Regions from separate parts of the Rhizobium sp. BK289 genome, predicted to be linked through region 1. Evidence: predicted binding sites of a transcription regulator. Region 1 holds the regulator's gene; each other region holds the start of a gene.

Region 1 (5,053 bases):
CGTTTCGGCGCGGCCAAGCTGCATTTCCGTGCCGGAGAGGAACAGCGTCTCGCCGCCCAGCTGACGCATGCCGACATCGAAGGAAACGCGGGTACGGGTGGACGGCTTCTCGAAGATCATCGCCAGCATCTTGCCGGCGAGCGGCTTGTCGGCCGTGCCAGCCTTCTGCGCGCTCTTTCGGACGATCGCATCGTCGATGATATTGCGCAGATCGGCAGCCGGGACGGCAGAGAGATCGAGAAAGTGTTTCGGAGAAGCCATGTCCTTACCTGTGCTCCAGAAAAAACAATAACGCCCGCGTGGGGCACGCATAAGCCCTTAAATCGGCATCGATTTATGGAAAGCTTATGCGATTCCTAAATGTTACTGCGCCCTTGCGCGTCGCCTCGACGCGCGGCGCAGTAATCGCCCCATCTACGGGCGTTGAACTCAAGCCGATTTTTTCGTGCGGGCAGCGCGCGCACGCTCGGCGGCTCGCTCCAGGCGAGCAAGACCTTCGCGTGCTTCTTCGGCTGTAACGACCAGCGGCGGCAGCAGGCGGATGACGTTGTCGCCGGCCGGAACGCCGAGCAGATGCTCGGCACGGATTGCCTGCAGCAGCTCTCCCTGCGGAATGGCCGCCTTGATGCCGAGCATCAGGCCTTCACCGCGAACGTCCTCGATGATATCGGGAAAGCGGTCCTTGAGCGAGGCGAGCCCCTGGCGGAACACCAGGGCGACATCGCGCACATGCTGCAGGAAGCCTTCGGCAAGCACGATGTCGAGAACGGCATTGCCGACCGCCATGGCGAGCGGATTGCCGCCATAGGTCGAGCCGTGCGTTCCCGCCTTCATGCCTGAGGCGGCTTCCGCCGTCGCAAGGCAGGCGCCGAGCGGGAAACCGCCGCCGATGCCCTTGGCGACCGCCATGATATCCGGCTTGATCCCGGCCCATTCGTAGGCGAAGAGCTTGCCCGTGCGGCCGACGCCACACTGTACTTCGTCGAGGATCAAAAGCAGGCCGTGCTCATCGCAGATCTCACGCAGTCCGCGCAGGAACTCGTTGGTCGCGGGACGAATGCCGCCCTCGCCCTGAACTGGTTCAATGAGGATTCCAGCCGTCGCATCCGTAATGGCGGCACGCACGGCATCGAGATCGCCGAACGGCACCTGATCGAAACCCGGCGCCTTCGGACCGAAGCCTTCGATATACTTCTCCTGGCCACCGGCGGCGATCGTCGCGATGGTGCGGCCGTGGAAGGCGCCTTCGAAGGTGATGATATGGAACTTTTCGGGATGCCCCTTGGCAAACTGATAGCGCCGCGCCGTCTTGATGGCACATTCCAGCGCCTCCGCGCCCGAATTGGTGAAGAACACCTTGTCGGCGAATGTCACTTCCGTCAGACGCTTCGACAGCTTTTCCTGGCCCGGTACTTCATAGAGGTTGGACAGGTGCCAGACCTTGTCGGCCTGCGCCTTCAATTCGGCGACCAGATGAGGATGGGCATGACCCAGCGAATTGACTGCCACGCCGGCTGCGAAATCGAGATAGCGCTCGCCGTTTTCGGTAACCAGCCAGACGCCCTCGCCTCGCTCGAACCGCAGCGGAGCGCGCAGGTAGGTGTCGTAAAGCGGCGTGGTCTCGGCCATGGCCATGTCTCCTGATCACAACTTTAAGGACCGATCGCTTCCATTTGATGAAACGGGCCCGAAAAAATCAAAAATGCCGCCTTGCGGCGGCCTGGGCACTATTGATGTTTTGCACCGCGATGTCAACAAAACTGCCGTTTTAGCAGGTGCGAGAAAGCGCTTGCCGGCAAAAGAGACGGCTTCGGCGGCTCCTATTGCAGAAATGCCACGCCGGGGCAGCAAGTTGGGGAAAACCTCGAAATCGATTCCTCAAGATTCCCGCGACTCTTGTCACGGAGTCAGCCTCACACTAGGTTAAAAAGCAATTGCTAGACTGCATGCGGCGGAACTAGTCACCACAATTTTAGAGCGTTTCGCGCCTCGTTCCCATGCGAGGCAATGGTGAGGGATTCTGCCATCGGAAACGCGACAGCGGAGACAGGGCATGAATTGGACAGACGAACGCGTCGAGAAGCTGAAAAAGCTATGGTCCGAAGGGTTGAGCGCCAGCCAGATCGCTGCGCAGCTCGGTGGCGTGAGCCGTAATGCCGTTATCGGCAAGGTACATCGCCTGAACCTTCCCGGCCGAGCGAAGGCCGGCGGCACGGCAACCGCGACGCGCACGCCGAAGCGCAGTGCTGCAGCACCCCGCGCCACGAGCTACGGATCGCGCGTTGCAACACGGACGGTCGTCACCCGCCAGCAGGGCGTAACCATGCTGAAGGAAGAGATCGAGGTCGATTCCGTCAACGAAATCCAGTATCGCCCGGCTGCGAACGTCGTCGTTCCGATCTCCCGCCGCCTCGGCCTGACGGAGCTGACGGAGCGCACCTGCAAATGGCCGGTCGGCGATCCGCTGAAGGACGATTTCCACTTCTGCGGCAATGACAGCCCGGATTCGTCGCCCTACTGCACCTATCATCAGCGCATGGCCTACCAGCCAGTGCATGACCGCCGGCGCAACAACGGCTGAAAGTGACAGCAAGACAAAGAGCAACAGGCCCCTCGAGGCCCGTTTTTCTATTTCCGCCGCTCCTGCATAATTCCTTAAACCGGAATCGATTTAAGAGAAAATTATGCAGCATTTCAAGATGTTACAGCGACCTTAACGCGTCTTGAAAGACGCGTGGAGCTGTAATGTTGATACCCGAGCGGCAAGCCGCTCAGGCTTCCATGGAATAGCCCGCGCCGCGAACGGTACGGATGACATCCTGCATATTGGAGAAATTGAGCGCCTTGCGCAGGCGGCCGACATGGACGTCGACCGTGCGTTCGTCGACATAGATATCGTGACCCCAGACGCCGTCGAGCAGCTGCGAGCGCGAGAAGACGCGGCCGGGCGAGGACATCAGGAATTCCAGCAGGCGGAATTCCGTCGGCCCCAGCCGCACTTCGCGGCTCTTGCGGTGAACGCGATGAGTTTCGCGATCGAGCTCGATATCGCCGCAACGCAGCACCGTGGAGAGCACCTCCGGACGGGCACGCCGCAGCATCGCCTTGACGCGGGCCATCAGCTCCGGCGTCGAGAACGGCTTGACGACATAGTCGTCCGCGCCGGTCGAAAGCCCGCGCACGCGCTCGCTTTCCTCGCCGCGGGCCGTCAGCATGATGATCGGCAGGCGCTCCGTCTCCGGCCGCATGCGCAGCCGGCGGCAGAGCTCTATGCCCGATACGCCGGGGAGCATCCAGTCGAGGATCAGGAGATCGGGGATGCGCTCCTGGAGACGCAGCTCAGCCTCATCGCCTCTTAGGATCGTGTCGACCTCGAAGCCTTCGGCCTCAAGATTGTAGCGCAGCAGAACGCTGAGCGCTTCCTCGTCTTCTACAACAGCAACTCTCGGAACCATGCGCTTATGGTCTCCTTTCTTCACTTCCAGATTATTCCGTCACCGCGCCGACGGTATTGGCGGTATCATCCTTCGGACGCTCGCCTTCGGGCTGAGCGCCGGTCGCCATGTAATAGATCGTCTCGGCGATGTTGGTGGCATGGTCGCCGATGCGCTCGATGTTCTTGGCGCAGAAGAGAAGATGCGTGCAGGTGGTGATGTTGCGCGGATCTTCCATCATGTAGGTCAGCATCTCGCGGAAGAGCGAGGTGTACATGGCGTCGATTTCCTCGTCGCGCTCACGGATCGATACGGCCTTGTCGGGCGAACGGGTGGCGTAGACATCCAGAACTTCCTTGAGCTGGCTCAGTGCCAATTCGGAAAGGTGTTCGATGCCGCGGGCGAGACGGCGCGGAACGCCGGTGCCCTGCACGGCGATGACGCGCTTGGCGGTGTTCTTGCCGAGATCGCCGACGCGCTCCAGATCGGAAGCGATGCGGATCGATCCCATGATTTCACGAAGGTCGGCTGCCATCGGCTGACGGCGGGCGATGGTGACGATCGCCTTGTCGCCGACTTCGCGCTCGGCATGGTCGAGAACGACGTCGTCGGAGATGACCTTCTGCGCAAGGGCAGCATCGCTTTGGACCAATGCGCGTACGCTGTCGCTGACCATCTGCTCGGCCAGGCCGCCCATTTCCGCAATACGGCGCGTCAGGAACTTCAGGTCTTCGTCATAGGCAGAGAGAATGTGTGTGGAGACCATTTTTCTATCCTCAAGGTGAACTGTGTGAAAGGGGCCGCGCGCTTGATATCATCAACCAAAACGGCCCATGATGTAATCCTGCGTGCGGTAATCGTCGGGATTGGTGAACATTTTATCGGTGTCGTTCTCCTCGACCAGATGGCCGAGATGAAACATTGCGGTGCGCTGCGAAACGCGGGCGGCCTGCTGCATGGAATGCGTCACGATGACGATCGTGAAGTTTTCCCGCAGCTCGTGAATGAGATCCTCGACCTTCGCCGTTGCGATCGGATCGAGCGCCGAGCACGGCTCGTCCATCAAGATGACTTCCGGACTGACGGCAACGGCGCGCGCAATGCACAGACGCTGCTGCTGACCGCCCGACAGGCTGGTGCCAGCATCATGAAGCCTGTCCTTGACCTCGCCCCACAGGCCCGCCTTCTGCAGGCTGGTCTCGACGATATGATCGAGATCGGCCTTGGAGCGATGCAGGCCATGGATGCGCGGCCCGTAGGCGACATTTTCGTAGATCGACTTCGGAAACGGGTTGGGCTTCTGGAAGACCATGCCGACGCGGGCGCGCAATTCCACGACATCGATGCTGTTGTCGTAGACGTCCTGATCGTCGAGCGTAATCTTGCCGGTGACGCGGCACGTGTCGATCGTATCGTTCATGCGGTTGAGGCAGCGCAGGAAGGTGGATTTGCCGCAGCCGGAAGGGCCGATGAGGGCCGTCACCGTATTGGCGCGAATCTTCAGGTTGACGTCGAAGAGCGCGCGCTTGTCCCCGTAGAAGACCGAAACGTCCTGGCCGATCATCTTGTAGGGGATCGTGGTCATCTTCTTGGCCAAGGCTCTTTCGCTTGCCGCTTCG
Region 2 (5,053 bases), on a different contig from region 1:
TTTACATTTGAAATCGAGCGTTCGAAAATTTGTATTTCGCGATCTTCAGAAAATCGATGGTTATATCGACCCGCCGGATGCGCTTGTCTTCCTGTCGTTAATCGAAAAGCAAAGGCAGGAGAAACTCGACGGCGGCCTCGTCGAAATCGGGGTCTATTATGGGCGGTCCTATTTCTTGCTGCGCAAGATCAGCGCACCCGATGACAATGTGCTTGCAATCGACCTCTTCGACATAGAACCGGGCGGTGCGCAATATCAACGCTTCCTCGACAACGGGAGATCACTGGGCATTCCTGTCGACGAAGATCTCGTCATAACCGGCGATAGCACCAGGCTCGATCCGCAAGCCATCATCGACAAGGTTGGGCAGGTTCGTTTTTTCAGCATCGATGGAGGACATTTGCTTCGCCACATCGTTGCCGACAGCCGGTTGGCGAAGAGCGTGCTGGCCGATCATGGCATCATCGCCTTCGACGATACGTTCAATCCAGCCTGGCCGGAGGTGACGATCGGTGTCTCGGATTTTCTGCGCAGGAACAGCGATACCTTTGCCGCCTTCTGCATGACAAAGTACAAGACCTATGTCTGCCGGCGGGATTTTCATGAGGTCTATCGAGCCGCGCTTGGCAAGGCACGGCATCTTCTGCCATTCGAGCATGCGGAGATGGATTTTCTCGGCTCGAAAGTCCTCAGGCTGCACAATCCCATCAACCGGAGGGTCGCCTATGAACTCCTGCAGCGGCTGGGCTTGGGCGCCGTATCCGAATGGGCCTATCGCCCAGTCTGACTTCGGGCCGGCCTTGCTTACCGATAGGCGGAGTTAAAGGGATTTCGTTTTTCAAGTAATCCTTCAGAGGGGCCCGGCCGAGGCGGACCCCTCATCGATCCTGATCAGTAGATTTCCGGCACGTACATTTCCGGCGGCACCGGCGTGCGGTGATAGTCTGCATTGCGCATGCGTTCCGGCAGCACGATTTCCGGCTTCGGTACGCTTTCGTAAGGGATCTGCGTCAGCAGATGGGCGATGCAGTTGAGACGCGCCTTCTTCTTGTCGACGGCATGGACGACCCACCACGGCGCTTCCGGAATATGCGTGCGTTCCAGCATCTCTTCCTTGGCCTTGGTGTATTCCTCCCAATGCACGCGGCTCTGCAGGTCCATCGGCGAAAGCTTCCACTGCTTCAGCGGGTCCTGGATGCGCATGTTGAAGCGGAATTCCTGCTCCTCGTCGGTAATCGAGAACCAGTATTTCAGGAGAATGATGCCGGAGCGTACGAGCATGCGCTCGAAATCCGGCACGGAGCGGAAAAACTCCTCCAATTCCTCCGGCGAGCAGAAGCCCATGACGCGCTCGACGCCGGCGCGGTTATACCAGCTGCGGTCGAACAGCACCATTTCGCCAGCCGTCGGCAGGTGGGCGGCATAGCGCTGGAAATACCATTGGTGCCGCTCGCGCTCGGTCGGAGCCGGCAGTGCGACCACGCGGCAGACGCGCGGATTGAGGCGCTGCGTGACACGCTTGATGGCGCCGCCCTTGCCGGCGGAATCGCGGCCCTCGAACAGCACGACGACCTTGAGTTTCTTGTACTGCACCCAATCCTGCAGGCGCACCAGCTCGTGCTGGAGGCGGAAGAGTTCGCGGAAATAGACACGGCGGTCCAGCGCCGTTTCGCCTTCGCCGATAAGGCCTTCTGCGACCAATTCGTCCAGCCGGTCCTCTTCAAGCTGCATCTCCAGCTCTTCGTCGAAGCTGTCGACGATCTCATCCTTGATGCGGCTGAGCGGATCCTGGGTTTCATCAGTCATTATGCGCCTCCTGCTCTGTTTTCATGTTGATGCTGTGGCCTATAGCCACAGAAAGCCGGCGCGGTTTTCGAACCTGCGCCGGCTATGGTTTCGGCATTACTCAGCGGTCCAGCCGCCGTCGACGGAAAGCGTCGTGCCGGTAATCTGCTTGGCGGCGTCGCCGCAGAGGAAGACGGCGATGGCGGCCACTTCGTCGACGGTCACGAATTCCTTCGTTGGCTGGGCGGCGAGCAGCACATCGTGCTTGACCTGCTCCTCCGTCATGTTGCGCGCCTTCATCGTCTCGGGGATCTGCTTCTCGACGAGCGGCGTCCAGACATAGCCGGGTGCGATGGAGTTGACGGTCACGCCGTCCTGCGCGGCTTCGAGCGCGATGGTCTTCGTGAGGCCGGTGATCCCGTGCTTGGCCGAGACATAGGCGGACTTGAAAGGCGAGGCGACCAGTGCGTGTGCCGAGGACGTGTTGATGATGCGGCCCCATTTGCGTGCCTTCATGCCGGGAATGGCTGCCTTGATGGCGTAGAAGGCGGCAAGCAGGTTGATGCGGATGATCGCTTCCCATTTGTCGTCGGGAAACTCCTCGATCGGGGCCACGAACTGGATGCCGGCATTATTGACGAGGATATCGAGGCTGCCGAAGGCCTCCTCGGCTTCGCGCACCATTGATGTCACTTCTTCGCCATTCATCATGTTGGCGCCGGAGTAGCGGCATTGCACGCCGAAATCGGCTTCGATGGCAGCCCGTTCCTTTTCGATCGCATCGGCATCGCCGAGGCCGTTGATCGTTACATTCGCGCCTTCGGCGGCAAAGGCGCGGGCGATCGCAAGGCCGATACCGCTCGTCGAACCGGTGACCAGCGCATTCTTCGAAATCAACGAACCCATTAGGCTACTCCCGCGATCGCTTTGACATGGTTGGGTAAGGGGAAATGCTCAGGATGAGCGCACACTGCCAGCCGGATATGTCGCTTTGATAACAGTGGCCGGTCCGCTCCCGCGCAACCATTTGGCAGCTGACACTTCACTGTCATGCAACCGTGCAAGTTTTCGCTCCGGCGCCCGGCGATTTCCTCCAACGACGGACATAAGATGAAGGTCGAAGACATTCTGAAGCATGCCTATGCTATGCCGCTGACCAACCCTTCCTATCCCCCGGGACCCTACCGATTCTTCGATCGCGAATATATCATCATCACCTACCGCACCACGCGCGAGGCGCTTGAGGCTGTCGTGCCGGAGCCGCTCGAAATCGACGAGCCGCTGGTGAAATACGAATTCATCCGCATGCCCGATTCCACTGGTTTCGGCGACTATACCGAGACCGGACAGGTCATCCCCGTGCGATATCGCGGGCAGCGGGGCGGCTATGTCCACTCCATGTATCTCGATGACGATGCGCCGATCACCGGCGGCCGCGAAATCTGGGGCTTTCCGAAGAAGCTTGCCAGTCCGAAGATCGTCAACGAGGGCGAGGTCATCGTCGGCACGCTGCATTACGGCAGCGTTCTCTGCGCGACCGGAACGATGGGTTACAAGCACAAGCCGATCGAGCAAGGACCGCTTTTGTCCGCCCTCTCGGAGCCGAATTTCCTGATCAAGATCGTGCCGCATGTCGATGCGACCCCGCGCATCTGCGAGCTCGTGCGCTACTATCTGACCGATATCACGATCAAGGAAGCCTGGACCTCGCCCGCTGCTCTCGATCTCAGGCCGCATGTCATGGCCGACGTGGCGCGGCTGCCTGTGCTGGAAGTGGTTTCGGCGGTTCATTTCACTGCCGATCTGACGCTTGGGCTTGGCGAAGTCGTTCACGACTATCTCGCCGAGCGCAGGTAACTGAAAGCCTCATTGTTAGACCTTAGTGGAGACGGACCGTGCTTGAACGAAACACCAAGGCCGCAGCCCCGACCATCCCGGAAATTGCCGCTCAATATGATCGCGTCGCCCTGGTCTTTCAGGGCGGCGGCGCGCTCGGCGCCTATCAGGCCGGCGTCTACCAGGCGCTTGCCGAAGCCGGATGCGAGCCGACCTGGCTTTCGGGTGTGTCGATCGGCGCGGTCAATGCCGCCATTATCGCCGGCAACGAACCAAGCCGGCGCCTGCAGCGTCTTGAACAGTTCTGGCAGATCATCTCCGGCCGCAAGATCTGGGCCTATACGCCCGAAGGCGATTTCTTCCGCGATATCCGTAATCGCACCAGCTCGTGGATGACGATGACCATGGGCCAGCCAGGCTTCTTCAAGCCGCGCTTTCCTAATCCATGGCTCGAATTGCCGGGCGCCGAAGGCGCGACGAGCTTCTACGATTCGGCGGAGCTGAAGAAGACATTGGAGATGCTGATCGATTTCGACCTTTTGAACGATGGCAAGAAGCGTTTCAGCGTCGGCGCGGTGAATGTCCGCACCGGCAATTTCGTCTATTTCGACACCGACAATATCCGCATTGGCCCTGAGCACATCATGGCGAGCGGCGCGCTGCCGCCGGCCTTGCCGGCCATCCGCATCGAAGGTGAATATTATTGGGATGGCGGCATCGTTTCCAATACGCCGCTGCAATATCTGCTCGATCAGGAAGAAGACCGGAGCTCGCTGGTCTTCCAGGTGGATCTCTTCAGCGCGCGTGGCGTCCTGCCGCGCAGCATGCCGGATGTGCTGTCGCGTCACAAGGACATCATGTATTCCAGCCGCACGCGGCAGAATACCGACAACTTCAAGCGCATTCACGGGCTGAAGATGAAGCTCCTGGGTGCGTTGAGGCGTGTCCCGAAGGATCAGCTGACACCGGAAGAGGAAGAGCTGATCGCCGATTACTCCGATGCCGGCGTCGTCAACATCGTGCATCTGATCTATCAGCACAAGAATTATGAAGGCCATGCCAAGGACTATGAGTTCTCCGGCACGTCGATGCGCGAGCATTGGGACATGGGACTGGAGGACACCAAGCGCACGCTGCGCCATAGCGAATGGCTGCTGCCGCCCTTCAGCGGCGATGCCGTCGCCATCCATGATCTGCACCGGGAAGATCCGGTCTGAGCCGATCGATCGCTGTCGGATTTCAGCAGTGGTTGCGCCGGAGCGAGCTGTGCTCAGCTCCGGTTGATCTATGCACGTAACTTTTCGACTTTTTCACGCGCCAAGCCGGCAGTCCATCGGCATCAGCTCTGTTTGAGACGGTGCCGATGAGCTGCCTGTTTGGCGCGGTTGCCGCACATCGCCATGCTGCACCAACGTCTGCGGTGGCCGCGCGT
Region 3 (5,053 bases), on a different contig from region 1:
GATCAAGGGCGTTGTCGAACTCTTCACCTCGCAGGGCTGCGCCTCCTGTCCTCCCGCCGACGCGGCGTTCCGCAAGCTGATCCGCCAGGGCAATGTCGTCGCGCTCGCCTATCATGTCGACTATTGGAACTATCTCGGCTGGAACGATACAATGGCGTCCAAGGACAATACGGCGCGCCAATATGCCTATGCCCGCTCGATGGGACGCAGCGGGGTCTATACGCCACAGGCGATCGTCAACGGCAGGGACCATATGAACGGCGCCGATCTCGACGCCATCAATGTCAAGCTCGACGATTTCCAGCGTGACGGCGAAGGACTGACGGTTCCGGTGAATGCCGCCACCAAGGGCGACGAACTCGAGATCAAGATCGGCGCCGGCGCCGGCAAGGCCAATGTTGTTGTCGTCTATTTCGACAAGGAACAGATGGTGGCGCCGAAAGGCGGCGAAAACACCGGCCAGCAGATTGCCTACATGCATGCCGTATCGGACGTCGAGACCGTGGGCATGTGGGATGGCAAGGCCATGAGCCTGGTATTGCCCTCCACCGTGCTTGAAAAGGCCGGCCGAAGGGGCCTTGCCGTCCTTCTGCAATCGTCGACGCCTTCGGGCGATCCGGCCGCCATTCTTGGAGCGACGGTTCTGACCATCGGCTCGGACGGCTGAGCGGCATTTCTGAATTTTGACTGGTGCCGAAAGGCTCCCTATTTTTGCGGGCGCCAAAAAGGGCCCTATTTTGGCTGTACCAAAAAGGGGAGGTGCCCGGCGGGGACGCATTCGGGGCTGGGGTTTAATCGATACGCCCCGGCCGGGCCGTTTGACGCGGCGGCGCCAAACGGCTGCCTATACTTCCTGTAAATTGGGCGTCGTTTTGTCTGAAATGCGGCGTTGCCGAGATGCTTTCGGGCACGGGAAAAAAATTGTGAGCCGTCAGCCGTCTTGCAATTTGGTGCGGCTGAGGCAAACTGTCATTCTCCTGTCATGAGATAACCCTTGGGGGATTGATGACTGATCAGCCGGATTTGCGACGCGGCGAACGCCCTTCCGCCGATACTAATTCCACCGTCGTCGATCTCAGAGAATACAAACAAAGCAAGGATCCGCTACCGGTGACCTTCCATCGCCGGGAGCTGGACGCGATTTTGTGGATCTACGGCCGCATGGTTGGCGAAGGTGAGTGGCGCGACTACGCCATCGACCATCTGAAGGACAAGGCGGTTTTCTCCGTCTTCAAGCGCTCCGGTGAGATGCCGCTCTTCCGCATCGAAAAGAATCCGAAGCTCGCCGCCAAGCAGGGCGCCTTTTCCGTCGTCAACACCAACGGCATGATCCTGAAGCGTGGCCACGAGGTGCAGCAGGTTCTGAAGGTGTTCGACAAGCAGCTGAAGCTGGTGGAGAAGTAGTTTCTCGTCATTGGCTACGCGCTTGTGGCGAGTGTGGCACCCCCTCTGTCACTTTGTGACAGAGGGGGTGCCAGAGGTTCGGCATAAAGGCAGCTCGACACTACTCCCCAAACAACGTCCCCGGATAAACCGACGGATCCGGATCGGTTTCCGCGCCGTCTCCGAGCGCTTTCTGCATCAGCATCGTATCCAACCATCGGCCATGCTTGTAGCCGGTGCCTTTCAAAAGGCCGGTTTCGGTGAAGCCTGCGGCGCGATGCACGGCGACGGAGGCGGGATGGACGCCGCCGATGACGGCGATCATCTGGCGGAAGCCGAGCGCCTCGCAGCGTTCGACGAGCGCGTCGAGCAGCAGCCTGCCGATGCCGCGACCGCGCGCCTCCGGCGCCAGATAGATCGAATCCTCCACCATCCAGCGATAGGCCGGCCGCGTGCGGAACGCCGAGGCGTAGGCATAGCCCAGGAACGCGCCGGTCTCGTCTTCGGCGACGAGATAGGGATAGCCCTTTTCACAGATTGCCTGGAAACGGTCTGCCATCTCGTCCTGGGTCGGCGGCGTGATCTCATAGCTCGCGGTGCCGTTGAGAACGGAGTCGCGATAGATTGCTGTGATATGGGGAAGGTCGTCTGCGGTAGCGTTGCGAAGGCTGACGGACATTGTTTTCATTGCCTGATCTGCGGTTTGCGAAGGCCGCTATCAAATAGCAGGGTTATCGGCCAGGCAAATAAAAAGGCGGCCGAGGCCGCCTTTTCGCTACTCATTTCATGCTGCGATCAACGGCGGTTGCCCATGAACTGCAGCAGGAACATGAATAGGTTGATGAAGTCGAGGTAGAGCGACAGGGCGCCCATGATCGCCTTGCGGCCAGCCACGGTCACGTCGTCGGCTTCGTAGTACATTTCCTTGATCCGCTGCGTATCCCAGGCGGTGAGGCCGGCGAAGATCAGGACGCCGATCACGGAGATGGCGAACTGCAGGGCGGACGAAGCCAGGAAGATGTTGACGAGCGTTGCGATGATCAGGCCGAAGAGACCCATCATCAGGAACGAGCCCATCGCGGACAAATCACGCTTCGTCGTGTATCCGAACAGCGACAGCGCGCCGAAGGAGGCGGCGGTCACGAAGAAGGTCTGCACGACGCTCTGGCCGGTGTAGATGATGAAGATCGACGACAGCGACAATCCCACCAGTGCGGCGTAGACCCAGAAGGTCGTCGTCGCGGCGGCCACGCTCATGCGGTTGATCCTGAAGCTCAGGAAGAAGACCATTGCCAGCGGGGCGAGAATGACAACCCACTTCAGCGGGCTGAGATAGATCGCCTGGCCGAAGGCCGTGATCTGTCCGTTTGCAAAGGCGAGCGAGAAGGATAGATAGGCGGCAACACCCGTGATCGCCAGACCCAGCGCCATCAGGTTATAGACCTTGAGCATGTAGGCTCGAAGGCCCTCGTCTATCATCGCACCGGATTGCGCACCGCTCTGCGCCCGGTTTTGGTAATTGCGGAAGTCAGCCATGTTTTCCTCTTTCAAGCTCCGATTTGATTACGGTGTCGGGTCTCTCGAGGCCCAGGCGCCGCTGCGGAGCTCAGCATGCCTGCAGAGAATATGAGGCTTTCGGGCCTCATACACAAGGGTCAAGCGATCCGGCGCAGGTTAAATCGATGTAATATCGAGCCGTTTTGCCGGCTTCCGGTTCATCTCCGCAACGAATCAGAGCTCGCGCAGAACAGGCGCCGCCTTCTGGCCCAGGATGCGCCAGGTGCCGATCAGGCCGATGCCGACGGTCAGCACCAGGGCGATGATCAGCGTCGAGAAGGCGACGTCGGGCAGGAAAGCCGACGGCAGGCGCATGATGCGGCTGACGATATACCAGGCGGATGCGGAGCCGGCGATCAGCGCGAAGATGGCGGTCGCCGCGCCGAGGATCAGATATTCGTAGCTGAAGGCGCGAATGAGTGTCGCGCGCGTCGCGCCGAGCGTCTTGAGGATGACCGCATCATGCGTGCGGGCGCGGTTGCCGGCGGCAAGCGCTCCCGCCAGCACGAGCACGGATGCGATGAGCGCGACGGAGGCGGCGGAACGGATCGCCGTCGCCAGCTGTCCCACGAGCGTGTTGACGACATCGAGTGCATCCTTTACGCGGACGCTTGTGATGGTCGGGTAGGTATTGGTGACTTTCCTCAGGATTGCGGCCTCCTGAGCGGAGGTGGCCGAAGCGTCGGTCAATGTTGCCAGCCACGCATGCGGGGCGCCCCTGAAGGTATTGGGCGAGAAGATCATCACGAAATTGATCGACAGCGATTGCCATTGAACCTTGCGGAAGCTGGCGATCTTGGCGGTGACGTTGCGGCCGAGGACATTGACGGTGACCTTGTCGCCGAGCTTCAGGCCGAGCGCCTTGCCTTCCTCTTCGGAAAAGGAGACCAGCGGTTCGCCGCTATAATCCTTGTCCCACCATTTGCCTTCCGTAACCGAGGCGTTTTCCGGCACGGTTTCGGCATAGGTGATGCCGCGGTCGCCGCGCAGCACCCATTGGCCTGCTGCCGGCACCTTCATCTTGGTGACATCCTCGCCGTTGAAGGCGACGATGCGGCCGCGCAGCATCGGCGCCTCGACGAGTTTGCCTTTCGGATCCTCGGCGAGCACGATCTTGCGGAAGCCCTCTAGCTCCGGCCCCTGAATGTCGACGAAGAAGAAGTTCGGCGCCTGTTCGCTCATGCGGCCCATCAGCTCGCGGCGCATATTGCCGTCGATCAGCGTCAGGGTGACGAGCAGCGCCAGGCCGAGGCCCAGCGACAGCACGACGGACGAGGTGAGAGCGCCTGGCCGGTGGATGTTGCCGATCGCCAGGCGCAAAGCGGGGGAGCGCACGCGCGGGCTGCGGCGGGCAAGCCAGGAGAGCAGGGCGGCAACGGCGCGCAGCACCACGAAAGCGCCGGCGATCGACACGACGAAGACGATCGCGATGAAGCGGTCATAGGCGGTAACGATCGCAAGGGCAGCAAGGGCTGCCATCAGGACACCGGCAGCCAGCAGATAAGGCCAGCCGGGCAGGCGGCGCGCTTCGAAACCCTGTTCGCGGAACAGCGCCGTTGCCGGCACTTCACGAGCGTGGCCGAGCGGCGGAATGGCGAAGGCCAGCGTCGTCAGCAGGCCGAAAAGGGCCGCCAGCGTCAATGCGCCGGGGTAAAGCCTCGGTGCGGTCGAAATCGGCAGGAATTCCGCCATGAATTGCGAAGCGATCATCGGCGCAATAGCGCCGAGGGCGAGGCCGATAACGATGCCGGCGAGCGCAATGACGGCAATCTGGATGAGATAGATCAGCACCACCACAAAGGCCGGCGCGCCCAGGCACTTGAAGGTGGCAATGGTCGTGCGCTTCGAATCGAGGAAGGCCCGCACGGCGTTGGCAACGCCGACGCCGCCGACGATGAGAGCGGCCAGGCCGACGAGCGTGAGGAATTGCGAGAAGCGGGTGACGTTGTCGGCAAGCTGAGGTGCGGCGCGGTCGCTGCTGCGGATCGACCAGCCGGCTTGCGGGAAGGCGGCATTGGCGCGGTCGGTGAGATTGCGAATGCCGGCTGCGGGGTTGTCCATGCGGATTCGGTAAGCCTGTTCGACGAGGCTGCCTGTCGTGATCAGGCCGGAG

What was found. The regulator PhoB, encoded in region 1, activates phosphate uptake and scavenging genes when phosphate is short. The targets are predictions, from matches to a motif close to TGTCATNNANCTGTCAT.
Region 2: a site for PhoB is predicted at 2,821-2,837, ahead of FHT84_RS25860 (acetoacetate decarboxylase). Genes of this name have one in related genera too.
Region 3: a site for PhoB is predicted at 968-984, ahead of FHT84_RS07170 (DUF2794 domain-containing protein). Genes of this name have one in related genera too.

What each region holds. Positions count from the first base shown of each region.
Region 1 covers NZ_JACHZO010000005.1:291,171-296,223, reverse strand. The annotation lists gene argF (ornithine carbamoyltransferase) at 1-261, opposite strand, end outside; gene FHT84_RS12290 (aspartate aminotransferase family protein) at 430-1,629, opposite strand; gene FHT84_RS12285 (hypothetical protein) at 1,634-1,927, shown strand; gene FHT84_RS12280 (GcrA family cell cycle regulator) at 2,054-2,581, shown strand; gene phoB (phosphate regulon transcriptional regulator PhoB) at 2,772-3,455, opposite strand; gene phoU (phosphate signaling complex protein PhoU) at 3,487-4,200, opposite strand; gene pstB (phosphate ABC transporter ATP-binding protein PstB) at 4,252-5,053, opposite strand, start outside.
Region 2 covers NZ_JACHZO010000016.1:142,812-147,864, reverse strand. The annotation lists gene FHT84_RS25875 (class I SAM-dependent methyltransferase) at 8-787, shown strand; gene ppk2 (polyphosphate kinase 2) at 892-1,806, opposite strand; gene FHT84_RS25865 (3-hydroxybutyrate dehydrogenase) at 1,903-2,691, opposite strand; gene FHT84_RS25860 (acetoacetate decarboxylase) at 2,896-3,642, shown strand; gene FHT84_RS25855 (patatin-like phospholipase family protein) at 3,681-4,838, shown strand; gene FHT84_RS25850 (ABATE domain-containing protein) at 4,961-5,053, opposite strand, start outside.
Region 3 covers NZ_JACHZO010000003.1:194,236-199,288, reverse strand. The annotation lists gene FHT84_RS07175 (thioredoxin family protein) at 1-667, shown strand, start outside; gene FHT84_RS07170 (DUF2794 domain-containing protein) at 1,006-1,404, shown strand; gene FHT84_RS07165 (GNAT family N-acetyltransferase) at 1,505-2,062, opposite strand; gene FHT84_RS07160 (Bax inhibitor-1/YccA family protein) at 2,179-2,919, opposite strand; gene FHT84_RS07155 (ABC transporter permease) at 3,115-5,053, opposite strand, start outside.